3 regions of the Mesorhizobium sp. U510 genome follow, and region 2 is predicted to be linked to each of the others. Evidence: predicted binding sites of a transcription regulator. Region 2 holds the regulator's gene; each other region holds the start of a gene.
The links. The regulator LexA, encoded in region 2, represses DNA repair genes until DNA is damaged. The targets are predictions, from matches to a motif close to TGTTCNNNNTGTGTTCNG.

Region 1: the regulator LexA is predicted to act here: its motif matches at 4,549-4,566, upstream of ACLGL5_RS03555 (helicase-related protein).
Region 3: the regulator LexA is predicted to act here: its motif matches at 2,284-2,301, upstream of dinB (DNA polymerase IV).

Annotation. Positions count from the first base shown of each region.
Region 1 covers NZ_CP180532.1:338,551-348,710, forward strand. The annotation lists gene ftrA (transcriptional regulator FtrA) at 1-417, opposite strand, end outside; gene ACLGL5_RS03535 (rhodanese-like domain-containing protein) at 551-970, shown strand; gene phaR (polyhydroxyalkanoate synthesis repressor PhaR) at 1,109-1,720, opposite strand; gene ACLGL5_RS03545 (acetyl-CoA C-acetyltransferase) at 2,023-3,207, shown strand; gene phbB (acetoacetyl-CoA reductase) at 3,297-4,022, shown strand; gene ACLGL5_RS03555 (helicase-related protein) at 4,735-8,124, shown strand; gene ACLGL5_RS03560 (RNA-binding S4 domain-containing protein) at 8,140-8,526, shown strand; gene fdxA (ferredoxin FdxA) at 8,776-9,114, shown strand; gene ACLGL5_RS03570 (CarD family transcriptional regulator) at 9,484-10,065, shown strand; gene ACLGL5_RS03575 (amino acid ABC transporter ATP-binding protein) at 10,144-10,160, opposite strand, start outside.
Region 2 covers NZ_CP180532.1:4,590,429-4,600,588, reverse strand. The annotation lists gene gltX (glutamate--tRNA ligase) at 1-1,306, opposite strand, end outside; gene ACLGL5_RS24070 (ComEC/Rec2 family competence protein) at 1,410-3,863, shown strand; gene lexA (transcriptional repressor LexA) at 3,857-4,594, opposite strand; gene ACLGL5_RS24060 (GntR family transcriptional regulator) at 4,972-5,745, opposite strand; gene ACLGL5_RS24055 (ABC transporter substrate-binding protein) at 5,898-6,884, shown strand; gene ACLGL5_RS24050 (ABC transporter ATP-binding protein) at 6,944-7,723, shown strand; gene ACLGL5_RS24045 (ABC transporter permease) at 7,729-8,652, shown strand; gene kynU (kynureninase) at 8,672-9,919, shown strand; gene kynA (tryptophan 2,3-dioxygenase) at 9,924-10,160, opposite strand, start outside.
Region 3 covers NZ_CP180532.1:5,604,765-5,614,924, forward strand. The annotation lists gene ACLGL5_RS28975 (SDR family oxidoreductase) at 1-104, opposite strand, end outside; gene ACLGL5_RS28980 (dihydrofolate reductase family protein) at 227-814, opposite strand; gene ACLGL5_RS28985 (winged helix-turn-helix transcriptional regulator) at 926-1,348, shown strand; gene ACLGL5_RS28990 (DUF899 domain-containing protein) at 1,414-2,124, opposite strand; gene dinB (DNA polymerase IV) at 2,332-3,579, shown strand; gene ACLGL5_RS29000 (excalibur calcium-binding domain-containing protein) at 3,581-4,225, opposite strand; gene rsgA (ribosome small subunit-dependent GTPase A) at 4,115-5,137, shown strand; gene ACLGL5_RS29010 (sterol desaturase family protein) at 5,156-5,686, opposite strand; gene ACLGL5_RS29015 (NUDIX hydrolase) at 5,873-6,343, shown strand; gene ACLGL5_RS29020 (Gfo/Idh/MocA family protein) at 6,392-7,579, opposite strand; gene ACLGL5_RS29025 (MurR/RpiR family transcriptional regulator) at 7,846-8,739, shown strand; gene ACLGL5_RS29030 (SDR family oxidoreductase) at 8,818-9,600, shown strand; gene ACLGL5_RS29035 (mannitol dehydrogenase family protein) at 9,597-10,160, shown strand, end outside.

The sequences.
Region 1 (10,160 bases), 2.7 Mb from region 2:
CAGCCTGTCGCTGTAGCGCCAATGCGTGGTTGCCTTCTTGCCCGACAGCAGGCCGGCCGCGGCAAGCACGAAGACGCCCGAGCAGATGGACAGGATGCGCGCGCCCCGCTCACTGGCCTTGCGAAGCGCCTCGATCAGCAAGGGCGGCACCGGACAGTCCACACCGCGCCATCCCGGCACGATCACTGTGCCGGCCTCGCCGATCAGATCGGGTCCGCCATCGGCGACGATGCGCACGCCGCCCATCGCACGCATTTCGCCGGCATCGATGCCGGCGACGGCAAAACGATACCAATCCGCACCCATCTCGGGTCTGGGCAAAGCGAACATCTCGGCCGCCACGCCAAACTCGAACGTGCATAGCTTGTCATAGGCAACGGCAACGACCAGCGGATTGGCGGGAGGCACATTTGGCATGATATTGACGATATATGGCAAAGCTGCCAGCTGCAATCGCCCGGTCCGGTGCGCTACCTCAGATCCATCAGCGATGGAGACAAGCTCCATCCGAAAAGATGGAGACAAGCTCCATCAGTGATGGAGACCCCTGATGAGCTATGCGACAGACGTTCCAGCGGCCTCGCCGGAGATTGCGCGCGACCATTTCCTGCGCCGGCTTTCCGTCGAGACCGATTGTTCAGACGTCGCCGCGACGCTGCGCGGTGGAAAGCCGGACTTCGTGCTTCTGCACGTGGTCGGTTCGCCGGATGCCTATGAGCGCCGTCACGTGCCGGGTGCGCTGCACCTGCCGCACCGCGAGATATCGGCCGAGCGGATGGCTGAATGGCCGGCAGGCACGCTGTTCGTGGTCTATTGCGCCGGGCCGCATTGCAATGGCGCGGACCGGGCGGCCTTCAAACTGGCCAGCCTCGGCCTGCCGGTCAAGATCATGATCGGCGGCATTTCAGGCTGGCAGGACGAAGAGCTTCCTTTCGCCTCAGGCAGGGAGCCTGGCGCTCTGCGGGCATGATCCAGCCGGCGCGGCTGATATCGTCCGTCCGTTCGAGCGGCGGATGTCGGCGCCTTGCGAAACGTGGGAATTGCGGCACCCGACCATTGATGGGCAAGGCACAGCCGGATCTGGCCTAAGCCTTGCCGGCTAGCCGGTTCACGACATCGTGTCGAGCTTGCGCTGCATGGCCGCGATCTGGTCCTTCAACTGCTGCAGATCGTCGGATTTCTCCGGCGGCGCGTCCTTCCTGACCGGCTCAGTGGGGGCCGCGGCCGGCGCCGAGCCCGCGGGCGGGAAAGGCGTGAACAGCCGCATCGCGTTCTGGAACATTTCCATATTGCGGCGCGTCTGTTCTTCCAGTGCCTTGATCGGCGTCGCCATCTTCATCACATCGAGCGGCGACTTGCCGATGGCGCCCTTCATCTGCTCGCGAAAGCGCTCCTGTTCCTTGGAGAAGGCGATCATCGACTGTTCAAGGAAGCTCGGCACGATCATCTGCATCTGGTCGCCGTAGAAGGCGATCAGCTGGCGCAGGAACGGGATCGGCAGCATGTTCTGCCCATCCTTGTTCTCCAGCTCGAAAATGATCTGAGTCAGCACCGGATGCGTGATGTCGTCGCCGGTTTTGGCGTCCTGAACGGTGAATTCCTCGCCCTTCTTGACCATGTCGGCCAGATCTTCGAGCGTCACATAGGTGCTCGTCCCCGTATTATAGAGGCGGCGATTGGCGTATTTCTTGATAATGATCGGGTCGTCTTTTGCGGCCATCTGCATCCTCCCCGGACACCGGCACGCCTGAGTAAGCAGCCGGTAACGATTGCGCCCTTTTTGAGGATATGCGCAAAAGCCTCATAATTCCAAGCAGTTTGTGCAGTGCGGGATCATATAATGCTGCATAGCAGGCAAAATATGCTGCGCAGCAGCGGCCCGCCCGCCGGCATGGCGGCGCGCGACCTGCTTGGCGTGCATGGGCGCCATGCCGATTTCCGGTTTGACTTGGGTCATGGAAAGGGCAAGAAAAGTTGCCAACAATGCCTGAAAACACGACAGCTCGAAGTCTGGAGAAGAAAATGTCCTCTGCCAATTCCATCGTTGTCGCCAGTGCCGCGCGCACGGCCGTCGGCTCCTTCAACGGTGCTTTCGCGGCCACGCCGGCGCATGAACTCGGTGCTGTCGTCATCAAGGAGCTTTTGTCGCGAGCCGGTGTCGAGGCAGCCGAGGTCGACGAGGTCATTCTCGGCCAGGTGCTGACCGCTGCCCAGGGCCAGAACCCGGCCCGCCAGGCCTCGATCATTGCCGGCCTGCCCAAGGAGACCACTGCCTGGGGCCTCAACCAGGTTTGCGGCTCGGGCCTGCGCGCCATCGCGCTCGGCATGCAGCAGATCGCCACCGGCGACGCCAAGGTGATCGTTGCCGGCGGACAGGAATCGATGTCGCTGTCGCCGCACGCCGAGCACCTGCGCGCCGGCGTCAAGATGGGCGACTACAAGATGATCGACACCATGATCAAGGACGGCCTGTGGGACGCCTTCAACGGCTACCACATGGGCAACACCGCCGAAAACGTCGCACGCCAGTTCCAGATCACCCGTGACGATCAGGATCAGTTCGCGCTGGCCTCGCAGAACAAGGCCGAGGCCGCGCAGAAGGCCGGCAAATTCAAGGACGAAATCGTCGCCTTCACCATCAAGGGTAGGAAGGGCGACACCATTGTCGACCAGGACGAATACATCCGCCACGGCGCCACGCTCGACGCCATGACCAAGCTGAAGCCGGCCTTCGACAAGGACGGCTCGGTGACCGCCGCCAACGCCTCCGGCATCAATGACGGAGCCGCCGGCGCGCTGCTGATGAGCGAAGCGGAGGCCGCAAGGCGCGGCATCACCCCGCTGGTGCGCATTGCATCCTGGGCAACCGCCGGTGTCGATCCGGCGATCATGGGAACCGGCCCGATCCCCGCCTCGCGCAAGGCTTTGGAGAAGGCCGGCTGGTCGGTCGGCGATCTCGACCTGGTCGAGGCCAACGAGGCCTTTGCCGCGCAGGCCTGCGCCGTCAACAAGGGCATGGGCTGGGATCCCTCGATCGTCAACGTCAATGGCGGCGCCATCGCCATCGGCCATCCGATCGGCGCCTCGGGCGCCCGCGTCTTCAACACGCTGGTCTACGAGATGCGCCGCCGCGGCGCCAAGAAGGGCCTCGCCACGCTGTGCATCGGCGGCGGCATGGGCGTCGCCATGTGCGTTGAAGCGCTGTGAGAAAACGATGAGCGGGCGGCGCGAGCCGCCCGTTCAGAATCCAGTGCCTGCCAAGCCCGAAAACAGGGCGATATCAAAAGGGGAAATGCATGACCAAGGTAGCAATCGTCACGGGCGGATCGCGCGGCATCGGCGCGGCGATCTCGATCGCTTTGAAGACCGCCGGCTATTCGGTTGCCGCGAACTACGCCGGCAACGACGAAGCGGCGGCGAAGTTCAAGGCCGAGACCGGCATCCCGGTCTACAAATGGTCGGTCGCCGACTATGACGCTTGCGCCGCCGGCATCAAACAGGTCGAGGCCGACCTCGGCCCGGTCTCGGTGCTGGTCAACAATGCAGGCATCACCCGCGATGCCATGTTCCACAAGATCACCCGCGACCAGTGGAAAGAAGTCATCGACACCAATCTGTCCGGTGTCTTCAACATGACGCATCCGCTGTGGAACGGCATGCGCGATCGCAAGTTCGGCCGCGTCATCACCATCTCCTCGATCAACGGCCAGAAGGGCCAGGCCGGCCAGGTCAATTATTCCGCCGCCAAGGCCGGCGACATCGGCTTCTCGAAGGCGCTCGCCCAGGAGGGCGCCCGCGCGGGCATCACCGTCAACGTCATCTGCCCCGGCTACATCGCCACCGAAATGGTCAAGGCCATCGACGAGAAGGTGCTCAACGAGCGCATCCTGCCGCAGATCCCGGTCGGCCGCCTCGGCGAGCCGGAAGAGATCGCGCGCTGCGTCGTCTTCCTCGCTTCGCAGGATGCCGGCTTCATCACCGGCTCGACCATCACTGCCAATGGCGGCCAGTACTTCGTCTGAGACGTCCAACGGCTTCGGATTGTGACGAACGGACCGGGGAACCGGTCCGTTTCCGCTGACGCCTTGGAGGCCGGAAAAATACCCCGCCACGGCGCGATGCCCCAATCCGGCACGCAAAGGTTAATGGCGACAGCGCCGTCTGTGCGAACCCTGTGGACAAGCCTGTGAATCCTCGGTGGATAAACTGTTCGCAACACAAGATATTGAGGGAACAAAACGGGAAAATCCCGTTGGCGCTGATTTGTCGCCGATTCGTTCCGGCTTTGAGCGGAAGTTAACGTTAATGCCCCGGAATCAGCTGTTTTTCCTTAACGGCAAATTCAGAAAGATTAACAATTTCATAATCTTGAGCGATAGCCCCTGACCTGCCTCGGTCATTTGCCGGCAAAGGTTAAGGACAAGGCTCACCCAGCATAAAACGGGCCAGTTCCACGATTCAGCATGTGGTGAGACTCAGCATCACAAAATCCATATGTAGCCGTGAACAAAAGCTGAATCTGAGCGAGTCGCCGATTCGTAGCTGATTCGTTCCAGACTCGTTCCATCAGTTAAGCAGCAGCCAATTTAGCGCCAGACAGAGTTGCTTTCGAAGCCGCCGGTGGAACATTCCGCTTTCGCTTCGCGCCCGAAATCCCTATGTGTCGCCTGTCATACGCGCCAGTTGAGGCACGCTCCCGACAACCAGAGGCCAGAAAGCCTTATTTCCAGGTCGATGAACATCCAGCCGAAACACACTGAGCCGCTGATCTTGTCGGGCCGCGACGTGACCGCCGTGCTTGGCCCAACCAACACCGGCAAGACCCATCTCGCCATCGAGCGCATGGTGGCGCACGAAACCGGCGTCATCGGCCTGCCGCTCAGGCTGCTGGCCCGGGAAGTCTATGCGCGCGTCTGCGAAAAGGTCGGCGCCCACAAGGTCGCGCTGATCACCGGCGAGGAGAAGATCCAGCCGCCAGGCGCCAAATATTCGGTCTGCACCGTCGAGGCCATGCCGCGCGAGACCGACGCCGCCTTCGTCGCCATCGACGAGGTGCAGCTCGCCGGCGACCTCGAGCGCGGCCACATCTTCACCGACCGTATCCTGCATCTGCGCGGCCGCCAGGAAACGCTGCTGCTTGGTGCCGCCACCATGCATGGCATCCTGCAGCGCCTGCTGAAGGGCGTCTCGGTGGTGACGCGGCCAAGGCTGTCGCACCTGGCCTATGCCGGTTCGAAGAAACTGACCCGCCTGCCGCGCCGCACCGCGATCGTCGCCTTTTCCGCCGACGAGGTCTATGCCATCGCCGAGCTGATCCGCCGCCAGCAGGGCGGTGCCGCCGTCGTGCTCGGCGCGCTTTCGCCGCGCACCCGCAACGCCCAGGTGGCGCTGTTCCAGTCGGGTGATGTCGACTATCTCGTCGCCACCGACGCCATCGGCATGGGTCTCAACCTCGATCTCGACCATGTCGCCTTCGCCCAGAACCGCAAATTCGACGGCTACCAGTACCGTAATCTGACGGCGGCCGAACTCGGCCAGATCGCCGGCCGCGCCGGCCGGCATCTGCGCGACGGCACGTTCGGTGTCACCGGTCAGGTCGACCCGCTCGACGAAGACCTCGTCAAGAAGATCGAGGGCCACGACTTCGATCCGGTGAAGGTGCTGCAGTGGCGCACCGCGCATTTCGACTTCGCCAGCCTCGATGCGCTGAAGCGCTCGATCGAGACCAACGCGCCGGTCGAGGGCCTGACGCGCGCCCTGCCGGCGGTCGACGCACAGGCGCTCGAATATCTCTCCCGCGACGAGGACATCCGCGCGCTCGCCACCGATGCCAAGCGCGTGGCGCTGCTGTGGGAAGCCTGCGCGCTGCCCGACTACAGGAAGATCGCGCCTGCCCAGCATGCCGACCTCATCGCCTCCATCTACATGGACCTCGCCCGTCATGGCCATGTCGACGAGAACTACATGGCCGAGCAGGTGCGCCGCGCCGACACCACCGAGGGCGACATCGACACGCTGTCGCACCGTATTGCCCAAATCCGCACCTGGACATTCGTGTCGAACCGGCCCGGCTGGCTGGCCGATCAGGCACACTGGCAGGAAAAGACGCGCGAAATCGAAGACAGATTGTCGGATGCGCTGCATGAGCGGTTGACGAAACGCTTCGTAGACCGCAGGACTTCCGTCCTCATGCGGCGCCTTAGAGAAAATACCATGCCTGAAGCCGAAATCAGTCCTACCGGAACCGTCCTTGTCGAAGGCCACCATGTCGGCGAGTTGCAAGGGTTCCGCTTCACCGCCGACCAGACCGCCGGCGGCGAAGACGCCAAGGCCGTGCGCACAGCCGCGCAAAAGGCGCTTGCCGCCGAGTTCGAGGCGCGCGCCGAACGCTTCGGCGCCTGCGCCAATGGCGACCTGGCGCTAGGCTCGGACGGCACGCTACGCTGGATCGGCGCGCCGATCGGCACGCTGGTTTCGGGCGAAGACGCGCTGAAGCCGCGCCTTGTGCTTTTGGCCGACGAACAGCTGACCGGCCCGGCGCGCGACAAGGTCGCCGCGCGCGCCGAACGCTTCGTCAATTTCCAGATCGAAACGCTGCTGAAGCCGCTCGTCGACCTGAAGAACGCCGACCAGATTTCCGGCATCGGCCGCGGCATTGCCTTCCAGCTGGTCGAGAATTTCGGCCTCATCAACCGCCGCGATATCGCCGAGGAGATGAAGTCGCTCGACCAGGAGGGTCGCGCGGCCCTGCGCCGCCTTGGTGTGCGCTTCGGCGCCTACCACGTCTTCGTGCCCGCTTTGATCAAGCCGGCCCCCGCCGGGCTGGTGACCTTGCTGTGGGCGCTGCGGAACGACGGCAAGGACAAGCCTGGTTTCGGCGACGTCGTCCACGCGCTGGCGTCCGGCCGTACCTCCGTGGTCATCGATCCTGCCTTCGACAAGGCTTTCTACAAGCTTGCCGGCTATCGCAATCTCGGCCGCCGCGCCGTGCGCATCGACATATTGGAGCGGCTGGCGGACCTCATCCGTCCGGCGACCAACTGGAAGCCCGGCCTCGGCCAGCGTCCGGACGGCGCCTATGACGGCCATTCCTTCATGGTGACGCCGCCGATGATGTCGATCCTTGGTGCCACCGCCGACGACATGGAAGAGATTCTCAAGGGCCTCGGCTACCGCGCCGAGCCGAAGCCGGCGGCGGAGGTGAAGGCGCGGCTCGAGGCGCAGGACACCGCCGCGCGTGAAGCCGCTGCCGCGAAACTCGCGGCGGAAGAAGCCGCGCGCGCCGAGCAGGCCAAGGCAGGCGAGGCAGCCGCTACGGACGCGGCCGAGGAGGCGGCGGTCGAAGGTTCGGAACCGGCTGTTGCCGAGACCGCGCTCGAAACTCCCGCCGAGGTCATCGCGGAAACGACAGCGGAGCCGATCGCGGAAGCGCAACCGGAAGCTCCAGCCGAAGCCGTGGAAGAACCCGCTACAGAGATTGCTGTCGCCGAAGCGGTTGCTGAACCTGTTGCCGCGCCGGAAGCGGAAGCCGAGTCGATCGAGGCGGCGCCGGCGGAGCCAGTTTCCGAAGCTGCACCGGCGACGGAAGCGGTTTCGGACGAGCCTGCCGTGGTGGCCGAAGCGGCCACCGGCGAGCCCATCGCCGAAGCCGAAGCGCCCAAGCCGATCCTGCTGTGGCGCCAGGGCCGTTTCGAACAGCGCCCCCGCCATCACGAAGGTCGCAACAACCGCCAGCGCAATGGACAAGCGCGCGGCCGAAACAATGCACCCGCCGATGCCGCCGGCGCACCGGCCACGGCCGCGCCCGGAGAACGTCCCGCCCATGAGGGTCGGCGCGACGGGACCGGCAAGCCGCGCTTCGACCGTTCGAAGTTCAAGCCCAAGCCGCAGGGTGAAGGCGAACAGCGCCGTGACGGCCGCCCGCAGGGCGAGCGTCCCGAGCGCCGCGAAGGCCGACCCGACTGGAAGGGTGGCCGGCCCGAGGGCAAGGGCGGTCCCGATCGCGGCAAGGGAGGCGCAAAGCCCGCTTTCCAGCCGAAGCCGCGCGAAGAACGTCCGGTGCGCTTCGATCCGGATTCGCCCTTCGCCAAGCTCGCCGCCTTGCGCGACCAGCTGAAGAAGTAGGCTCGGTAGGGTTCGATGGTTGCCGAAGGCCGCCAGCGCATCGACAAATGGCTGTTCTTCTCGCGCGCGGTGAAATCGCGCTCACTGGCGGCGAAGCTCGTCGTCGCCGGGCGCGTGCGCATCAATCGCGACAAAGCAGCGCAGGCCTCCGATCTGGTCAAGCCGGGTGACGTGCTGACCATCACGCTCGACCGGCGCATTTTCGTCTGGAAGGTGCTTGGCGCGGGTGTCCGGCGCGGCCCGGCGGAGGAAGCCCGCACCCTCTACGAGGACATGTCGCCGCCGCCCACACCGAAGGGCGAGGCGCTTCCCGACGCCATACCGGCGCTGCGCGAGGCCGGCAGCGGCCGCCCGACCAAAAGAGAGCGCCGCCAGACCGACCGCTTGCTTGGTGACGATTGAGGCTTGCCGGCCAGACCGCGGGCCGAAATCCCCGGGCAACGGCGGGCGCAGGACGGAACCGAACCCGGCAAACAAGATGCTCCACAAGACATCAGCCGCCCTCGCCGCGCCTGCCGCCTGGAATTCCATTCCGCCAACGCCGAAGCGGTCGGGCATGGCAACCCTTGCAAGCGAGAGACAAAGGCGTTACCTCACGGAAAAAGCCCAAGAAAACTGGCCCATTAAGCTGGGACGTCCCGGAGCCGACCGATGACCTATGTCGTGACCGACAATTGCATCAAATGCAAATATATGGACTGCATCGAGGTCTGTCCGGTCGACTGTTTCTACGAAGGCGAGAACATGCTCGTCATCCATCCCGACGAGTGCATCGACTGCGGCGTCTGCGAGCCTGAATGCCCGGCCGACGCGATCAAGCCCGACACCGAGCCAGGCCTCGACAAATGGCTGCAGATCAACACCGAATATGCCGAGAAATGGCCCAACATCACCGCCAAGAAGGAGCCGCCGGAAGACGCCAAGACCTTCGATGGCGAGGCCGGCAAGTTCGAGAAATACTTCTCCGCCGAGCCTGGCGAAGGCGATTGACAATACAGCCGTAAAGGCTTGTATGACGCAGCGTAACAGGCACATCGGATTAACCGCCTTGACAGGCGGCGATTGGTTGTGGCCTTCGCTTACGCAGCAAAACCTTGATTCTTCCGACTTTTTGTGCTACATCAGCGAAACATGCCGGTGACACAACGTCGATTTATGGCGCAGACGCCCCAAATCACTGAAAGGTGAAAATCCCATTCCGGACCAGAGCGATCTGGGTCAGGCGGTCGCAGTTCGTGCGGTTTGCCGGTCCCGACCTTTCCGGTGGGTTCATCTGTTGTGCGGCTAACGATCGGTTTCCCCGGTCGCACGAGTTCAGCCGGCACCGCCGCCGGCCCATAACAAGGAGTTCAGGGCGTAATGGCAACGATCACCCCGCAGAAGAAGTCCACTGGTGCGCGTCACGGTTTCAAGACCGGCGAGTATATCGTCTACCCGGCGCATGGCGTTGGCCAGATCGTGTCGATCGACGAGCAGGAAGTGGCCGGCCATAAGCTGGAACTGTTCGTCATCGACTTCCAGAAGGACAAGATGCGCCTGAAGGTGCCGGTCGCCAAGGCGACCTCCATTGGCATGCGCAAGCTGTCGGAAGAGGATTATGTCGAGCGCGCGTTGAAGGTCGTGCAGGGCCGCGCCCGCGTCAAGCGCACCATGTGGTCGCGCCGCGCCCAGGAATATGATGCCAAGATCAATTCCGGCGACCTGATTTCGATCTCGGAAGTCGTGCGCGACCTCTACCGCGCCGACAACCAGCCGGAGCAGTCCTATTCCGAGCGCCAGCTCTATGAAGCGGCACTCGACCGCATGGCCCGCGAGATCGCGGCCGTCAACCGCATGTCGGAAACCGAAGCCGTGCGCCTGATCGAGGTCAACCTCAACAAGGGCCCTAAGCGCGGCGCCAAGGCCGACAATGAGGAAGCCGAGCAGGAAGAAGCTGCCTGAGCTCTTGAGCCTTTAAGTTCACGAAAAACCCGGCCTCGCGCCGGGTTTTTTGGTTCTCGGACAAGGAAATGGCTGGGCCTATGCTTGACCTCCGC
Region 2 (10,160 bases):
CGGCGCCAAGCTTGTGGCCACCGGCCAGCGCATAGTCGCGGATCACGGCTTCCGCCGCGGCTGCAGTCCAGTCGCCGGAAAACGCATTCAAAGCTTCGTGAGCGCCGCGCAGGATCTTGCGGGCGTCGTCGTTGAGCAGGAGGGCCGCCTTCTCGTCGACCGGCAGCGGTCGCGTGGCGAACAGATAGGCCGCGCCATCGACGAGCTCGACCAGCGTCTTGGCGCGCTCCTTCAGGCCCGGAAGGGCCGCCAGCAACTGCGCCTTGTTGTGTTCGTTGAGGCGCGCGGCCATCGCCGGGCCACCCTCGAGATAGGGCAGAGTGGCGATGAAGATGTCCAACAGCTTCGCGTCGGCCATGCGCCGCATATGCGCGCCGTTGATCGCTTCCAGCTTGGCGAAATCGAAGCGGGCAGCGCCCTTGTTGACGTCGCCGATATCGAACCAGGAGATCATGTCCTTGATCGACATGATCTCGTCATCGCCATGACTCCAGCCCAGGCGCGCCAGGTAGTTGAGCAGTGCCTCCGGCAGGTAGCCCATGGCCCGATAGGCTTCGACGCCGAGCGCGCCATGGCGCTTCGACAGCTTGGCGCCGTCGGCGCCATGGATCAGCGGGATGTGCGACATAGACGGCACGTCCCAGCCCATGGCGTTGTAGATCACGGTCTGGCGGGCCGCATTGGTCAGGTGGTCGTCGCCGCGGATGATGTGGGTGACACCCATGTCGTGGTCGTCGACGACGACGGCATGCATGTAGGTTGGGTTGCCGTCCGAACGCAGGATGATGAAGTCGTCGAGATCCTTGTTGGGGAAGCGCACCTCGCCCTGGACGCGGTCATGGACGATCGTCTCGCCTTCGGTCGGCGCCTTGATGCGGATGGCGCCCTTGACGCCCGCAGGCGCCTCAGAGGGGGCGCGGTCGCGCCACTGGCCGTTGTAGCGCGGCGGCAGGCCCTTGGCCCGTGCTGCCTCGCGCATCGCCTCCAACTCGGCCGGCGTCTCGTAGCTGTAATAGGCCTTGCCCAGACGCACGAGTTCCTCCGCGACCTCGCGGTGGCGTGGCGCGCGCTCGAACTGCGAGACCGCGTCGCCGTCCCAGGTCAAGCCGAGCCAGGAGAGGCCGTCGAGGATGGCAGCCGTCGCGGCGGCGGTCGAACGCTCGCGATCGGTGTCCTCGATGCGCAGCAGCATCGTGCCGCCGGTGTGTTTGGCATAGAGCCAGTTGAACAGAGCCGTGCGCGCGCCGCCGATGTGCAGATAGCCGGTGGGCGAGGGGGCAAAACGGGTGACGACCTTGTCGGACATGAAACTCTCGGAAACCATCTGAAGCGGGGTGCGGCCGCGCGGACTTTCGCGCGTCGCGCGTTCATGTAGCATAGGGCGTCAGGGGTGCAAGGGGCAGGACCCGATGGCTGGACGAGGCTGGGGCTCGGATCAGGGCGAGGACGCTGGTGTTGGCGTCAGCGAACGGTCGTTGTTTGCATCTCCCCTTGCGAACCCACTGCCATCGCCCCTTATGCCTGCACCCGGCAGCCAGCCGCCGCAGGCGGATATGCCGGCGACACTTCCGCCGCCTGCTTCAGGCCGGATTGTGCGTGTCCGGCGGCGACTCGCCCGGGTTTCCTGGCCTCGCCTACGCCATAGTGCGGCGACGGCAGCGGAGCTCGAGCTTGACCGGGGCATCGCCTTCCTGCTGGTGCCGGTTTGTCTGGCCGCTGGAGCGATCGGCTATTATTCGCTCGCGACGGAGCCTGATTTTGCAAAGCCTGTCGCGGTCGTCGTGCTGATGGCGGTCTGTGCATTTGTTTCGCGCTCCTGGCCCAAAACCCATCTGGGCTTCACGGCGGCATTGTTGTGCGCGCTTGGCCTGCTTGTCGCCAAGGTCGAGACATGGCGGGCGGGCACCCAGATGCTGGGTTCGGAAATCTCGGCGCAAGTCACCGGCCGTGTCGTTTCGCTCGACCGGATGGAGACCGGCCGCATCCGGCTGACCATCGACGTGACGTCGACCGCCCGGCCGAAACTGCGCTATGCGCCGGAAAGGGTCAGGCTTTCGGCGCGAGATATCCCGGCGGAAATGACTGCCGGCTCCCTGGTCACCGGCTATGCTAAACTGTTGCCGCCGACCGGTCCGGTGCGGCCGGACAGTTACGATTTCTCCTTCGACAGCTATTTTGCCGGCATTGGCGGCAGCGGATTCTTTCTCGGCAACCCAAAGCTTGTCTCAGCCACGGACGACGAGGTGCCGCTCACGGCCCGCCTTTTCTCGGGGATAGAAAATGCCCGTGAAGCCATTGCCGACCACATCAGGGCCACGGTTGGCGGTGCCGAGGGTGAGATCGCGGCGGCGCTGATCGTCGGCGTGCGGGCCGGCATTCCCGATGAAATCAACGAGGCGATGCGACGCACCGGCATCTATCACATCATCTCCATTTCCGGACTGCATATGGCGCTCGTCGCCGGTACCATCATGGGGCTGCTGCGCGGCGCCTTCGCGCTGTTTCCGGACTTTTCCGCGCGTCGGCCGGTGAAGAAATATGCGGCCGCCGCGGCCCTTTTCTCGATCGCCGCCTATCTCGTCATTTCCGGCGTCGTCGTCGCGGCCGAACGCAGCTTCATCATGCTGGCGGTGATGCTGATTGCCGTGCTGTTCGATCGCGCGGCGCTGACCATGCGCAATCTTGCGATCTCGGCGATCGCCGTCATTGTGGTGTCGCCGCATGAGGTAGTCGGCCCAAGCTTCCAGATGTCGTTCGCCGCGACCGCGGCGCTGGTCGGGGCTTATGCCGGCTGGGCGGATCACCATGCGGGAAAGGCAAGACCGCCACCGCCAAAGCGATCCCTGCCGGGTTTTCTCACGCGAAAATTCCTGCTGGCGACGGGTGGGTTGGCGATGACATCCATCATCGCCGGCTGCGCCACGGCGCTGTTTGCCATCTGGCATTTCCAGCGTGTGTCGCCGCTCAGCCTGTTCGCCAATCTGGCCGTCATGCCGATCGTGTCACTGATTGTCATGCCTTTCGCTGTTCTCAGTTCGCTTGCGATGCCCTTTGGTGCCGACGGTCCCTTCCTTTACGTGATGGGCAAGGGCCTGACCGCAATGATCGCCATATCGGCGTGGATATCGGAGCGCTCCCCGGTCGATGCGGTCGGGCTGATTTCGCAGCAATCCGTGCTGCTGGTGACCATCGCCCTGATCATCGCGACGATGGCGACGACCTGGCTGCGGCTCGCGGCAGTGCCATTCGCGCTTGCCGGCCTGCTGACAGTATCGGATACGCGCGCCCCGGATGTGCTGATTTCCGAAGATGCGCGTTTGGTGGCGCTGCCGATCGGCGGTGGAGAACTCGCGGTCAGCCGGGCTCGCCCGAACGAGTTCACCGTCGACAATTGGAAACGCGCGCTGGTGTCCGAAACCATCGTCGTGCCGGAGATGTTCGACAAGGCGGACTGGCAATTCGACATTGCCGATGCCGCCAATCTGCCGCCGGGAGCGCCGTTTTATTGCACGGATGGCGTCTGTCTTGCCCGGCACCCGTCAGGGGCGATCATCGCGCATGTCGAAGACCGCAAGGACACCTGGAAGGCTTGCGGCTTCGCCGATTTGATCGTCGTCAATGACGCAACCGGCTATGATTCCTGCCACAATCCGCTGGTTGTTGTCGTCACCAAACGGCAACTTGCCCGCAAGGGCAGTGCCGCCGTCTTCTTCGACCGCCAATCGGCGACAGGTCCGCCAATCATCAGCTTCGCGGTGGACGGGCCATATCGGCCCTGGCACGAGCAGCGAAAATTTTCGCGCGAGGCGAGGGGGCTGCCGCCCTATCAAAAACCCGAAAAGCCTGCCGTTCCTGCTCAGTAGCGCCGGATCAACCCGACAAGCTTGCCTTGCACCTTGACCCTGTCTGGCCCGAAAATGCGCGTCTCGTAGGCCGGGTTGGCGGCTTCAAGGGCGATCGAGGCGCCCTTGCGGCGGAACCGTTTCAGGGTTGCTTCCTCCTCGTCGACCAACGCCACGACGATCTCGCCCGGGCTCGCCGTGTCGGCGTTGCGGATGATGACCGTGTCGCCGTCGAAGATGCCGGCGTCGATCATCGAGTCGCCCTTGACCTCAAGTGCATAATGCTCGCCACCCATGATCATGTCCGGCGGTACCGAGATCGAATGTGTCTGATGCTGGATGGCATCGATCGGCACACCAGCGGCGATGCGACCCATCACCGGGATCGACACGGCGGAAACCGCATCGTCATTATTGCCGGCCGCGGGCAAGCGCGATGCCGCCGGCTTGATCTGGCGGCCAAGACCACCCTGGCCGAGGCTGCCCTGGATGACGCTTGGCGAGAATTTCTTTGCCGCGTTGAGGCCGGGTGCGATCGAATCCGGCAGCCGCAGCACTTCCAGCGCCCGCGCCCGGTTGGGCAGCCGGCGAATGAAGCCGCGTTCCTCCAGTGCCGTGATCAGGCGATGAATGCCTGACTTGGAGGCAAGATCGAGCGCTTCCTTCATTTCGTCGAAGGAAGGCGGAATGCCGCTTTCCTTGAGCCGTTCATGAATGAACATCAGCAGTTCATGTTGCTTGCGTGTCAGCATGGCGGCCCCCAAGGCATTGAACGACGGGTGTGAATCAGAATCGAAAAACAAACCCAGAACAAACACTATCTGTTCCAGTTGTGTTCCGCAACTGTTTAAAGTTTAATGAATTTGTTAACGCGTCCGAAATTATTTGGCCCCGGCAGCGGGCCGCGCTAGACCGCTTCCGCTCCCCGCAGGTTCATTGAAATCATTTTGGTTAATGGCCTGTGGCCTACCCCTGGATGCGGTTTGGCATCAGGCATTTGAGAGGCGTCCACAGAGCGGATTTGTACGGTGTATCGATCCATTTCCGGCGGAACGAAACGAAATCAAAATGCCAACGGTCGCGGGTTCAGGCCGGCCATGGCCGCGTGGATATGGACGCCGCGGCAACGTCATCCGGAAACCGCTTTCAGGCTGCCGGCGCGCGCGGTGTAGGTGTTGGCGCCGTTGTCTTCGCTGTGGACATAGACATGCAGCGTGTAGCCGATATGCGCGGTCATCAGCGCCTTTGCCCGCTCGACATTGCGATCGAGCGCCGCTTCCATGATTGCGGTGTGATGCTCGATGGCGATCGCCTCGCGCAGGGCGTCCATAGCCTCGCCATAGCCGTCCTTGAGGCCGGCCGCCGCCCGCAATGTCGGCGCCAGGCCGAGAAACCGATGATGCCGACGCAGTTGATCGGCGATCGTCGAGCGGAAGCGCAATAGCCAGTTCGACGTCGCCGCGCTCAGCAGAGCCGCATGGAAGGCCTCGTGGCTCTCGTCCCATTTGTCGACGGCCGCATCGGAAGGGTCTTCGACCGCGGTCTTGCACCGGGAGAGCCGGTAATGAGCGGTGACGACCGCGTCCTCCCATTCCCTGCCGCCGTTCGCGATCGATTCCAGGAACAGCGGCATTTCGACAACCATCCTTGCGCGCGCCAAGTCCTCGAGCTCGGCGCGCGACACGGGAGCGACGGCAAAGCCGCGATTGCTGATGGCGGTGACCAGGCGCTCGGCTTCAAGTCGGGACAAGGCTTCACGCAGCGGCGTCCAGCCGACGCCGTATGTGCCGCGCAGCGCGCTCAGCTTGAGCGGCGCGCCCGGCATGAGGCGGGTGGTCAGGATATCGCGCCGCAGCAGCTGATAGGCCGCCTCGGTCTTCGTGGAATTGTTCTGATCCTGCATCGCCATCCGTCCGTCATCGGCTTGCGAAAATTATATATGAAGCGGAGGTATGGCAAGAATTATATATAATGTTTGACACACGGCGGGCGACTGACCATGATCGCCGCAGTTGCCGTCCTGTGGGCGGCGCTGATCAAATCTGGGAGGAAATGATGTTGAAGTCGAAGTCCGCTTGGCTGTCGGGATTGGCCCTGGCAGGCGCATTAATGGTCAGCGCAGGCAGCGCCGCGGCCGATCAGATACGCATCGGCATCGCTAATTTCGGCGAGCATCCGCAGCTCAATGCCGCCATAGCCGGCTTCAAGAAGGCATTGACGGACAACGGTTTTGTCGAGGGCAAGGACGTCGTCTACACCGAAAGCCATACCAACTTCGATGCATCGCTGGTGCCGCAGATGATTGCCAAGCTGCAGGCGGAGCAGCCCAAGCTGATCTACACCATCACCACGCCGGTATCGCAGATCGCCAAGAAGGCGCTCGCCGGTTCCGGCATTCCGATCGTCTTTGCCGCTGTCACCGATCCGGTGGCGGCCAAGCTGGTGCCGTCGTGGGACGCCGGAGACGAAGGCATGACCGGCGCCAGCGATCTGCAGGATGTCGCCGCGGTGATGGCCTTCACCAAGAAGCTGCTGCCGAACGCCAAGCGCTTCGGGGTGCCTTACAATCCAGGCGAGGCCAATGACGTTGCCCTGATAGAAAAGATCAAGGCGGCGGCGCCGGCGGCCGGTTTCGAGGTCGTGGAAGTCGGCATCGACAACGTCAATGACATCCAGCAACGCATCGCTTCGCTCGCCGGCAAGGCTGACGTGATCTACGGTCCGGCCTCGAACCTGATCCAGCCGGCAATCGCCGCTGTCTCCGCGGCCGCACGCCAGGCCGGTATCCCGGTCGTCAACTCTGATGACAGCGCGGTCCGCAACGGCACCGTGCCGGCGAGCTTCGCGGTCAATTACACGCAGGTCGGCATGAACGCCGGCAACATCGCCGCCGAAATCCTCAAGGGCAAGGATCCCAAGACGATCGCGCCGTCGCGCCCGGCCTACAAGGATCACATGGCAACGATTTCCCGCAAGGCGATGGCCGCGTTCGGCATCGAGATACCGGCTTCGATGGCCGATTGCGGCTGCATCGTCGACTGATATCGGGCTGCAAGGGGCGATGGCGTTGGCGCCGTCGCCCTTCCGGCCAGGGAGGAACGATGCTCGATATCCGATCCGCGCGCAAAGTATTCTACAAGGGGCAGGCCGACGAGAAGGTCGCGCTCGACGGCCTCAGCCTGTCATTGGCCACCGGCGAGTTCGGCATCGTCATCGGCTCCAACGGGGCCGGCAAGAGCAGCATGCTCAACGCTATTTCCGGAGCCCTCGTCCTGGATTCCGGCAAGATCCTGATCAACGGCGCCGACGTGACAGCCATGCCGGTGCACAAGCGCGCCACACGATTGGCGCGCGTCTTCCAGGATCCGATGCGAGGCACCGCCGCCAGCATGACCGTGGCGGAGAACATGCTGCTGGCCGATCTGCGCAGCCAAAAACGCACGCTGCGGCAAGGGCTGAACGCCACGCGGCTCGCGTCCTACAAGGAGCGCCTGTCGATATTGGGCCTCGGCCTCGAAAATCGTCTCGACACCCGTGTCGACCTGCTCTCGGGCGGGCAGCGGCAGTCGCTGTCGCTGATCATGGCAGTCGGCGGATCGCCGGACCTGCTGCTGCTCGACGAGCATACCGCGGCACTCGACCCGCGCACGGCCGAGATCGTCATGCAGGCGACGGTGCGTGCCGTCAACGCGCTGAAGCTGACCACGCTGATGGTGACCCACAACATGCAGCACGCCGTCGACTATGGCAGCCGGGTGATCATGCTCGACGCGGGCCGGGTCCTGCTGGAGGTCTCCGGCGAGGAGAAGGCGAGGGTCACGGTTATCGATCTGATCGGCCATTTTTCCATCAAGACCGACCGCATGTTGCTGGCGAGCTGATCACCATGGGCTTTATTCCGGACGTTCTGACGAGCTTTGTCGCGATCATGCCGGTGACCCTGGCGCAGAGCCTGATCCTGGCCTTTGTCGTGCTCGGCATCATGATCCCGTTCCGCATGCTGAACTTTCCCGATCTCACTAGCGAAGGCGCCTTTCCGCTGGGCGGCTGCGTCTGCGGCGTGCTGCTGGCTGCCGGGGTATCGCCGCTGACCTGCATCGTCGTCGCATTTGTGGCGGGCTTCGCGGCGGGTTGCTGCACCGCCTTCATCCATCTGCGCTTCCGCATCCACACGCTGCTGGCGGGCATCCTGATGATGACGATGCTCTACAGCATCAACCTGCGCATCATGGGCAAGTCTAACCTTTCGGTTTTCGGCTCGCCCACCGTGTTCGATTGGGTGCCGTTCGCGCGGCCGGGTTTTCCGGCCAGCAAGATCGTCGTCGCCGGCCTTCTCGCGCTCATCGCCTTTGCGGCGCTCTACATGTTCTTCAGAACCGAGAAGGGGACCGCCGTGCGCGCCGTCGGCGCCAATCCCGACATGGCCGAGGCGCAGGGCATCAATGTCTGGGCGGCGACCATAGGCGGTGTCGGGCTGGCAAGCGCGTTTTCGGCCTCGAGCGGCGCGTTGATGGTGCAGTCGCAGGGATTTGCCGACGTCAATATGGGGCTGGGCATCCTCATCAACGGCCTTGCCGCGCTGATGATCGGCGAGGCGGTCGTTGGCAAGCAGACGGTCTCGCGCCAGCTGCTGGCGCCCTTTGCCGGCGCGATCATCTACTACCAGCTGGTGTCGTTCTGCCTTGCCGCCGGCATGCCGCCTCCCGACCTGAAGCTTGCCACGGGCCTGTTCGTGCTCGCCATGCTTGCTCTGCCGAGCCTCAAGCGCAGCCGGGGACCAGCGCCCGCGCGCGAAGCGATCCGTGAATAACCAGGGAATGTCACACATCATGCGTGCAACGATCGATCTCGCCGCAGTCGAAGCCATGGATGCGGCGGATCCGCTGCGTGCCATGCGCGACCGCTTCATTTTGCCGGAAGGTGTGATCTACCTCGACGGCAACTCGCTGGGTGCCGCGGCGCCCGCCGTCTTCAACGAGCTGCAAAAGGCGGCGACGCAGGAATGGGCGCAGGATCTCATCCGCGCCTGGAACACCGCGGGCTGGTTCGACATGCCGGTCGCGCTCGGCGACCAACTCGGACGTCTGATCGGCGCCGAGGCCGGCCAGACGGTGGTCTGCGACACGACCTCGATCAACATCTACAAGGTGCTGCATGCAGCCCTTGGCATTCGGCCGAACCGCTCGGTCATCGTCGCTGAGGGCGACAGTTTCCCGACCGATCTCTACATGGCCGAAGGCGTGGCCTCGACGCGGCCGGGCACGGTGCTGCGGCTCGAAGGCGTCGACGCGCCCACCATCGAGGAGCTGATCGATGAGCGCGTCGGGGTCATCCTGGTCAACCACGTCAATTACAAAACCGGACAATTGCGCGACATGGCCGCGCTGACGTGCAAGGCCCATCAGGTCGGTGCGCTGATCGTCTGGGATCTCTGCCATACGGCCGGCGCGTTGCCGGTCGAACTCGATGCTGCGAACGCCGATTTCGCCATTGGCTGCACCTACAAATATCTCAATGGCGGTCCGGGTGCGCCGGCGTTCATCTATGCAGCGAAGCGCCACCACGACGACGTCCATCAGCCGCTGAGCGGTTGGTGGGGCCATGCACGGCCCTTCGCTTTTGAACAAAGTTATGCGGCCGGCAGCGGCATCCGCCGGTTCCTGTGCGGCACGCAGCCGGTGCTGTCGATGCGGGCGCTGAAAGGGGCGCTCGATATCTGGGACGATGTCGACATGGCGGCGGTGCGCAAGAAGAGCATCGCGCTCACCGACCTGTTCATCCAGCTCGTCGAAGCCAGATGCGGCGCCTACGGCCTCGAACTCGAAGGTCCGCGCGACGGCAATGCGCGCGGCAGCCAGGTGTCGTTCCTCCACCCGCATGGCTACCAGGTGATGCGGGCCTTGATCGAGCGCGGTGTGATCGGCGATTTCCGCGCGCCGTCGACCATCCGCTTCGGCTTCACGCCGCTCTATGTCGGCTACAAGGACGTCTGGCAGGCGGTCGAGGTGCTCGAGGACATCCTGCGCACCGGCGCCTGGCAGGAAGCGCGTTTCGCGGTCAAGACGGCGGTGACTTGAGACCTCAGAGCCGCGTGCGGACCGTCCACAGTTCCGGAAACAGCACGACCTCGAGCATCTTCTTGAGATAGGACGCACCTGAGGTGCCGCCGGTGCCGCGCTTCAGGCCGATGATGCGCTCGACCGTGGTGACATGGTTGAAGCGCCAGCGGCGGAAATAGTCCTCGAAATCGACCAGCTTCTCGGCCAGCTCATAGAACATCCAGTAGCGCTGCGGATCGCGGTAGACGGTCTGCCAGGC
Region 3 (10,160 bases), 1.0 Mb from region 2:
CGGTCCGCATCGCGCACCAGCGCCCTCACCTCATGCCCCTGCCGCGCGAACTCGTGCACGATCGCCTTGCCGTTCAGCCCCGTGGCACCCGTCACCAGGATCATCGTCATCTCTCCGTCTGGATTGAGGCGGCCGCCCCACCGGCGACCGCACCTTGAAGACGAAGAGACGAGGGCAAAGGATTCTGCCCACACAGTCTTTTGACGGGAACCTTCGCCGTGCCCCCTCACCGCGCCGGGGCGTAGCGGTTGACCACCATGCCGCAGGCATAGGCTTTCGAGCCGAGCAGCCGGAGGTTACGAAAACCGCCCTGGTCGAAGATGCGGCGGCCGGCACCCAGCACGGCCGGATTGATGAACAGCTGGAACTCGTCGACCAGTCCGGCCGCGATCAGCGACGAGGCAAAGCCGGCGCCGCCGAAGACGATGATGTCGCCGCCCTCGCCTCCCTTCAGCGCCTCGACCTCACGCGGCAGGTCGCCGCTCACCACCGCCGTGCGCTCCCAGCGCGAGGTTTTCAACCTGTCGCTCGGCACCACCTTCCGGACCTCCACGACGCGCCGGGCGAAGGCGTAGAACGGATCGCGTGGAAACTTCTTCGCCGCATTGCCCCAATGGCTGAGATAGCCCTCCTCGGCCATCTTGCGGCTGAGCAGGATGGTGTCGATGCCGGCGAAGACTGTGTTGAAATCCTGCTTCAGCTCCTCGTCCCAGCCGATGTCGTCGCCCCATTCCCAGAGCTGCCAGCGATGGTCGTCATTGGCGCCGACAAAACCGTCGACCGAGATCTGCATCTGCAAGATAAGCTTCTTCATCGACGTCTCCTCGTCTGTCCGGCTCAAAGAAAATTGCTTTACTTTTGGAACCATTGACGCAAGGCAAAAATGGTGTCAAGAGTAAAGTGATTTAAAAATGGAACCATAGACATGTCGACGCGCGAAAGGTCCGGCTGCCCCATCAGCCTGTCGCTGGAACTGCTCGGCGACCGTTGGACGCTGCTCATCATCCGCGATCTGGTCTTCGCCGGGAAAACGCATTTTCGCGAATTCCTGCAATCGGATGAAGGCATCTCCTCGCGCACGCTGGCCGAGCGGCTGCAGACCCTACAGGACGAAGGCATCCTCACCCGCAGCGACGATCCGAGCCACGGGCTGAAGGCGATCTACCGGCTGACGGAAGCCGGCATCGACCTGTTGCCGGTGCTGGCCACGCTCGGCGCGTGGGGCAGCAAGCACCGCAAGGCCGACGATCAGCTCGCCCGCACCGCCGACGAACTGGCGGCCGGCGGCGAGCCGGCGCTGGAACGGATGAAGGCGGCGCTGCGGGCCGAACATCTGGCGAACACATGATCGCCGAAACTCTTGAAGGATGCCGCGAGGCCGAGGCGCCCCAACCGCGCGGCGATAACGGATCGTCAGCCATCATACTCGTCGTGAAGGCGAACCCAATCGCCCAGCGTATGTGACGGCCCGTTTTCATTGCGGCCGATGGGAGTGAGGTCGAGATAGCTATAGGTCCCGATCAGGTTCTCGCCGCCCCGGCTCCGCACCTGGAAAGTGCAGTAGATCGTGCCATCGTCATCCCTGTAGAAAACGGTCGCGCCGCCGCGATCCCTGCCTTTCATCGCGACCTCTTCGAAATTGAACAGCACCTTGCCCGACTTGATCTGGTCCTCGGTGAACGACACCTGGAAGTCGAAATTGAAATCGCTGCCGAATGACGAAACCCAATCGAACTGCCAATTCATCCGCGCCTTGAAATCCATGAGCTCGGCCAGGGGAGCGCGCGCGCAGACGACCAGGGAGACGTCGTGATGCCTGAGATGCTGGTTGGCGGCGTCGATGTGGTCGCAAAGGAATGAACAGCCGGTGCAGCGATAGTCCGCATTGGGCGGAAACATGAAGTGATAAATGATCAACTGGCTGCGACCCCCGAAGAGATCGGCCAGCGATTTCCTGCCCTGGGTCGTATCGAACTCGTAGAGCTTGTCGATGCGCAGCCACGGCAGCGCGCGCCGCTCCGCCGCGAGTTGTTGACGCTGTCGGGTCAACGCCTTCTCCTTTGCGAGATGCGATTTGTGCGCTTCAAACCAGTCCGAGTAAGGCGCGATGATGTGGTCGGTCATGTCGTGCTCCTTCCGCATTCAGGCATGCTGACAGCCTCGTTGCCCGTCTTGAAGACGTAGTTGAAAACCGCGATCCGACATGGGCCGCGCAATTTTCGCGGGAAGATAGCAGGCGATACAGCCGGACACGGACATGCCGCTTGACAGATGTACATGTTATGTTCTCTATTTGTTCCGATCCATCAGCAACCGCGGATATGCAGCCGGATGGAAACGACAGCCACCATCCTGCATGCCGATCTCGATGCCTTCTATGCCTCGGTCGAGCAGCTGCTCGACCCGTCGCTACGCGGCAAGCCGATCGCGGTCGGCGGCGGCGTGGTGCTCGCCGCCTCCTATGAAGCGCGCGCCTTCGGCGTGCGCGGCGGCATGCCGGGGCGCAAGGCGCGCGAGCTTTGCCCGCAACTGATCTTCGTTGGCGGCAATTTCAGCCACTACCAGCGGCTGGGCGACGCGGCGATCAAGGTGCTCGACGATTTCACGCCGGTGGTCGAGCGCATTTCCATCGACGAGGCCTTCGCCGATGTCGCCGGCTGCACGCATCTGTTCGGGCAGCCGCAAGAGATCGCCACGGCGATCCGCCGCCGCGTACGGGCCGAACTCGGCCTGCCGATCTCGATCGGCGTCGCCCGCACCAAGCATCTGGCCAAGATCGCCTCGCAGGTCGCCAAGCCCGACGGGCTGGTGGTGGTCGACCCCGGCAACGAACTGGCCTTCCTGCACGATTTGCCGGTCTCGTTGATGTGGGGCGTCGGTCCGGCGACCAAGGCGCGGCTGGCCGAAATCGGCATCGAGACCATCGGCGAGCTGGCCAGGACGCATAGCGGCGCGCTGACGCGGCTGCTCGGTCCCGCCGCCGGCGAAAAGCTCGCCGCTCTCGCATGGAACCGCGATCCGCGGAAACTGGAGACCGGGCGCCGGGCACACTCGGCCGGCGCGCAATCGGCGCTTGGGCAAAAGCCTGCCGTGGCGCAGGTGATCGTGCCGACGCTGCTGCATCTGGCCGACCGCGTCGCCAGCCGGCTACGCGCCAAGGCGCGGCCGGGCCGCACGGTGACGGTGCGCGTGCGCTTTGCCGATCTCAGCGCCGTCACGCGTTCGATCACGCTGGATCAGCCTATCTCGGCGACCACCATGCTGGCCGAGATCGCCGGCGACCTTGTGCGCGGCGTGCTCGCCGACCATTCACGCGAAAAGACCATCTCGCTGCTGGCGATCTCGGTCTCGCATCTGGAGGAAAGCGCGGAACTGCAGCTCGACCTGCCGCTTGGCCTCGCCGACGAGAAGCGCCGGCCCGGCAGCAAAAAAGGCCTCGCCCGCTTCGGCGCCGACCGCGCCATCGACAAGATCCGCGAACGCTTCGGCAAGCAGGCCGTCGGCTACGGCACGGTGGCGCTGGAAGCGGCGCGCTCCGTGCCCGACGAATTCAGGGAACTGGCGGAAAAGGAACTGTGAGCTATCTGCCGGTCCGCCAATAGCGATGCACGCTGACGCCGCTGCCGCTTCCCCCATGCCAAGGCTCACAGGCGATCCCGTCCTTGTCGGCATCATGCGTCGGCCAATAGCCCGGCTGTCCCCTGCGCGCGGGAGCAAGCCCGATGGCGCGGGCGGCCGCACAGTTGGGGAACGCGGCAAAGTGCCTTAAGGCGGCGAGCGGCGAGTCAATCTGGATGCCGACAAAGCCATAGGCGATGTAGCCGGACAAGAGGATGAACGGCGCGAAAAGAGCCAGATATTTCAGCCTGCCGTGGCGACGAGTTGCAGGCCAATGCAAGAATGGCAGAAGCATTCCCGGCGCGCCCCCTGCTTCAGACCCCGACACAAATCTATCTTCACCGGGCTGTTGCGACAACCGGCAACGCTTGCCAAACCCCGCCGTGCCGCCCATACAGCGGGACGGGCGGATCGCCCATCCCGAGAGGTCCGCGCCTCTCCCATCCTGCCGGGAATACTGTCCGATGTCAGCGACGCCGTGCCCTTGGTCGAAGCCGTGACGGCCTCTTCCCCCTCCCTTGCCGGCCTTGGATGGTCGGAATTTTTCGGCGACCAGCTTGAACCGGGCGATGCAGACCTCATCCCGACCCGCATTGCCATGGTCCATCGAGACCGGCTGAGCGGCCTGTCGCAGACGGGACAAACCGACCTGTCCCTGGCGCCGCAGGCCACCACCGGCGACTACGCCGTCGGCGACTGGGTGCTGGTCGAGCCGCACAGTCACCTTCTGCGGCGTCGCCTGACCCGCAAGACGGTTCTGGAACGCCGCGTCCAGGGCGGCAGGGGGCCACAGCTGGCCGCCGCCAATGTCGACACGCTGTTCATCGTCACGTCCTGCAATGCCGACTTCAACATCGCCCGGCTCGAACGCTATCTGGCGCTGGCCAACGAGGCCGGAACGACGCCTGTGATCCTGTTGACCAAGGCCGATACGGCTGAGGACGCCGAGGCGTACCGGAAGCAAGCCGCCGCGCTGCAGCGCGGATTGGCCGTGGTGACGCTGAACCCGCGCATCGCGGACGCCGCGGGCGCACTCGCGGCCTGGTGCGGCGCGGGGCAGACGGTGGCGCTGATCGGTTCCTCCGGCGTCGGCAAATCGACACTGGTCAACACGTTGGCCGGATCCGCGCAGCAATCACCGCAGCAGACCGGCGCCATTCGCGAACACGACGCCAAGGGACGCCACACCACCACGGCGCGGTCGCTGCATGCCATTGCCGGTGGCGGCTGGGTGATCGACACGCCGGGCATGCGCACGCTGCAGGTCAGCGACGTCGCCTACGGCATCGACACGCTGTTCGCCGAAATCACCGAGTTGGCGCCGCTGTGCAAGTTCCGCGACTGCACGCATATGCACGAGCCGGGCTGCGCGGTGCAGGCAGCGTCGAAGGCCGGCACGCTCGATCCGGAGCGCCTGGCCCGCTGGCGCAAACTGTCCGACGAAAACCAGAACAACACGCCGGTTCAGACGGGACCTCGCGGCGCCAAGTCACCCGCCGGCCGCGGCAAGCGACGTTGAACGGCTGCTCTACTGCCCTCAAAGCCGGGCCGTGCCGAAAACCCGATCCCAGAAAAGCGACGTCACGCCGAAATTGGCGTTGTCGTCGATATGGTGATGCACCGCGTGGCGGCGCTTGAGCGTGTAGAGATAGCTGGGATGGGCGGGATGCCAGTGGTGGATCATGTGGTGGACGCTGATGTACCAGAGATAGCCCAGCATCAGCCCGCAGCCGACCGCGCTGGCGGTCGCGAAATCCGAGAGCAACCAGATGGGCAGCGCGATCAACGCATGCACGCCCAGGCTGAGCCAGGTCGGCGTGCCCACCGGACTGCGCTCTTCGACGTGATGACGGTCGTGCAGATCCCTGATGTAGGGAACATGATGCAGGACGAAGCGGTGCAGGACGTATTCGATCAACGTCCAAAGGCCGAGACAGATCACCACCGTGCCGATCCAGTCCGGCGCACTCTCCTCCCCGGCCTCGATCAGCCCGGCCACGCCCAGAAGGGCGATCACCAGCGGATAGACCACGAAATCGCTGTAGTAGCCGATCAGACCGAGTTGCATTCCGGACGCCCCAACTGATTTCGACGCCGCCCCAGAATCGATGCTATCAGATTGCCGAACTCGCGGATGAGGTGCAATGCAGATGCATCTGACATAGCGTCGCAATTTCCCGGTGCAAGTTCAGCACGCATGATCGACTCGAAGAATCGGCGGGCCTGCACCGGCGCCGCAAACGGACATGCAAAAATGGCAAAACGCAGTGCGGGCCTGCTGATTTATCGTCGAAACGATGGGGATATCCAGGTGCTTCTGGTTCACCCGGGCGGCCCGTTCTGGGCAAAGAAGGACGACGGCGCCTGGTCGATCCCGAAAGGCCTCGTCGACGAGGACGAGGACGAACTGGCGGCAGCGCAACGCGAGACCGGGGAAGAGCTCGGCATCACAATCGACGGCCCCTTCGCGCGCCTCGGCGACTACAAGCAACCGGGCGGCAAGATCGTCATTGCCTGGTCGGTCGAGGCTAGCACCGAGATCGATGTCGCCACGATCAAGAGCAACAGCTTCACCATGGAATGGCCGCCGCGATCTGGGTCGATGAAAGAATTTCCGGAGGTCGACAGGGCCGGCTGGTTCAGCCTGCCGGAGGCGGAGGTAAAACTTCTGCAGGGCCAGCGCCCGATGCTGTCGGATCTGGCGAAGCGGCTGGGGATCGGGTGATTGCCGGCGGCAAAGCTGCCAATCTCCCTTCGTAGGGGAGATCGGCTGTCACCCCGCAAACCGCGCCGCAGTCCACGCGCCACCCGCCGCATTCGACTCCACCGCCGCCGCGACGAACTTCACGCCACGCGCGCCATCGACAACGTCCGGCACCCGCGCCGCACGCGCGGCATCGAGCACGCCACCGGAGCGATGCGCGCGGATGATGTCGGCGGCGTCGCGGTAGAAATTGGCGAAGGCCTCGATATAGCCTTCCGGATGCGCCGCCGGCATGCGCGAGACGCGCCGGCTTTCTTCGGTCGAACCATGGCCGCCGCGCACCAGCGTGCGGGTTTCCTCGCCATAGCGCGAGAAGCGCAGTTCCTCCGGCCGCCCGCCCGACCATTCGAGCCCGGCTTTGTCGCCATAGATGCGCACGGACAGATCATTGTAGTGGCCGGGCGATGTCTGGCTGGCCAGGATCGTGCCGCGTGCTCCATCAGCCCAGCGCACCATGACATGCGCATTGTCGTCGAGCCGGCGTCCGGGCACCGCGGTGAACAGGTCCGCCGACACCGCCTCGGCCTCACGACCCGAAATATAGCTCGCCAGATTGAAGGCATGCACGCCGATATCGGCCAGCACCGCCGACTGCCCTGCCCGCGCCGGATCGGTGCGCCATTCCGCCTGCTTCTGGCCCTCGGCGTCGATCGGCTTGGTCAGCCAGTCCTGGATGTAGGCGCCATGCACCGACACGATCCGCCCGAGTTCGCCCGCCATCACCATTTCGCGCGCCTGCCGGACCATGGCGTAGGCGGTGTTGTTCAGCGTCACGACGAAGCGGCGTTTTTTGGCGCGCGCCAGCGTCACCAGCGCCTCGGCGTCGCTGAGCGTCGTCGACAGCGGCTTGTCGCAGATCACATCGATGCCCGCCTCGAGGAAGGCGGTGGCAATCGGTGCGTGCAGATGGTTGGGCGTGACGATGACGACCGCCTCGATGCCATCAGGGCGCCCGGCTTCCGCCAGCGCCATGGCGTGATAATCGGCATAGCTGCGCTCCGGCGCGATGCCGATCTCGGCGGCCGAGGCGGCGGCGTTCTCCGGGTCGGAGGACAGCGCACCGGCCACCAGCACGATCTGGTCGTCGAGGCGCATGGCCAGCCGATGCACGGCGCCGATGAAGGCATTGCGGCCGCCGCCGACCATGCCGACCCTCAGGCGCTTGCCCGCCGACCCATCCGATGTTGCGTAGACCATGTTTTCTCCTCCACCTATCACTTCGTCATCCTGGGGCGGAGCAAGGAGCGCAGCGACGCGGCGCAGTCCCCAGGATCCATGCCGTGACTTCAAGGCGTTGCGACGGTGCGGAATTTTCCCTTCCGTCACGGCATGGATCCTAGGGTCTCCGCGACGGAGCTTCGCTCCTGCTTCGCCCTAGGATGACGACGGTGAGGCCTAACACTTTCGAACACAATTTCCAATTTCCGTATTGTAATACGATTGTGCCACGCTAGCCTGCGATCATGAGTGGGGCGGGCAAATCTTCGGGACGATCTCATGCCGACGAGGCGGCGACGCGCAAGCGCGGGCGCTCGCTGGCGGCGTTGGGCTACATCAAGCCGCAGACCTATGAGGAACTGCGCGCTGTGCTCTCCTCCGGCACCGTGCATTTTCCCAAGCGGCTGCGCCAGGTGGCGATCTTCATGTGGCAGCATCCGAGCGATGTCGCACTCGGCACCATCGCCCAGGTGGCGGCACAGGCGGGCGTGCAGCCCTCGACGCTGGTGCGCTTTGCCCAGATCTTCGGCTATTCCGGCTTTTCCGATTTCCAGGGCCTGTTCAAGGAACACGTAAAGGGCTCCTGGCCGGAAGCGCGCGGCGAGCCGCGCGCCGAGGTCGAACCCAACGCCGCCATGCATTTCCTGCGCGGCATGGTCGGCGCCTCGCAGGCCTCGCTCGGCCGCATCGAGACCGGCTTCGACGTCGAGAGCTTCGAGAAGATGGTGACGCTGCTGGCGGCGGCCGAGCTGATCTATGTCATCGGCTCCAAGCGCGCCTTCCCGGTCACCGCCTATCTGTCGCTGACCTTGTCGCAGCAAGGCGTGCGCAATGTGCTGGTCGACAATGTCGGCTCCTCCGCGCTCGACCAGGTCGGCTGCATCGGCGGCCGAGATGCCGTGCTGGCCGTTTCCTTCAGCCCCTACAATTCGATCACGCCCGACCTTGTCGCGGTGGCGCATGAACGCAAGGCCCGCATCGTCACCATCACCGACAGCACCTTCAGCCCGCTGATCGCTTTGTCGGACAGTTGGCTGGAAGTCGTGGAGTCCGACTTCGCCGGCTTCCGCTCGCTGGCGGCGTCTCTGGCGGTCGGCATGGCGCTGGTCCAAGGCGTCGCGGCAAAACGCGGCGCATGAGGCGCTGCTGGCACAATTGACTATCGGGAATTGCCGTTCCATATTTTAAAAAATAGAAACTTTGTTCCGGGAGGAGGAATGGAGCTTCATCTCCAAGGTAAGGTCGTGCTGGTCACCGGCGCGACGCAAGGCATCGGCCGCGCCATCGCCGAGGCGCTGGCGCACGCCGGCGCCGGCGGGCTGCTGATCACCGGACGCGACGGCAAGCGCGGCGACGCCGTGGCGGCGGAACTGTCGGCCATCGGGACGCCGACCGTCTTCGTCGCCGCCGACCTTGGAGACCCGCAGGCCCCTGTCCTGCTGGCGCAGGCCTGCATCGACCGCTTCGGCCGCATCGATGGCCTCGTCAACGCCGCCGGCCTGACCGACCGCGCTTCCTTCCTCGATGCCAGCCTCGACGACTGGGCTTCGCTGTTCGCCGTCAATGCGCGCGCGCCGTTCTTCCTGATGCAGGCGGCGATTGCCGACATGAGGAAGCGCGGGGAGCCCGGCGCCATCGTCAACATCCTGTCGATCAACGCCCATTGCGGCTCCCCCGAACTCGCCGTCTATTCCGCCACCAAGGGTGCGCTTGCGACGCTGACCAAGAACGCCGCCAACGCCCACCGTTTCGACCGCATCCGCGTCAACGGCATCAATGTCGGCTGGACCGACACGCCGGCCGAACGCGTGATGCAGGCCGAGACGCTGGGCCACGGTCCGGGCTGGCTCGACGCCGCCAATGCCGCGCAGCCTTTCGGCAGGCTGCTCAAGCCGGACGATATCGCCAACCTTGCCGTCTTCCTGCTTTCCGACGCGGCCGGGCCGATGACCGGCGCCGTGATCGACCAGGAGCAGTCGGTGATCGGGGCGAACCGGTGAACGCCGCTTCGACAGCGCCGGAAACGCTCGGGCCGGCCTTGCTGGATCAGCTTCCGGCCGCTGTCCGGACGCCTGGATATGACCGGGCAACTCTTGCGCCTGGCATGGCGCATCTCGGCGTCGGCGCGTTCCACCGCTGCCACCAGGCCGAATACACCGATGATTTGCTGGCGCGCCAGTTCGACCGCTGGGGCGTTGTCGGCATCAATATCCGTCCGCCCACCCTTGCCGACACGCTCGGCCGGCAGAGCGGGCTCTACACAAGGCTGATTCGCGAAAACAGCCATATCGAGGCTCGCGTCATCGGCAGCATCGTGAAGGTGGTGGACAGCCAGGCAAGTGCCGCACCGGCACTCACGGTGCTGTCCTCGCGCGATATCGAACTGGTGACGATGACCGTGACGGAGAAAGGCTATTGCCACATCCCGTCGAGCGGCGCGCTCGATCTCGATCATCCCGACATCGTCCATGATCTCGCCAAACCTCATGCGCCGCGCAGCGTGCCCGGCATCCTCGCGCGGGCGCTGGAGCTGCGCCGGGCCACGCATGGCCGGCCCCTG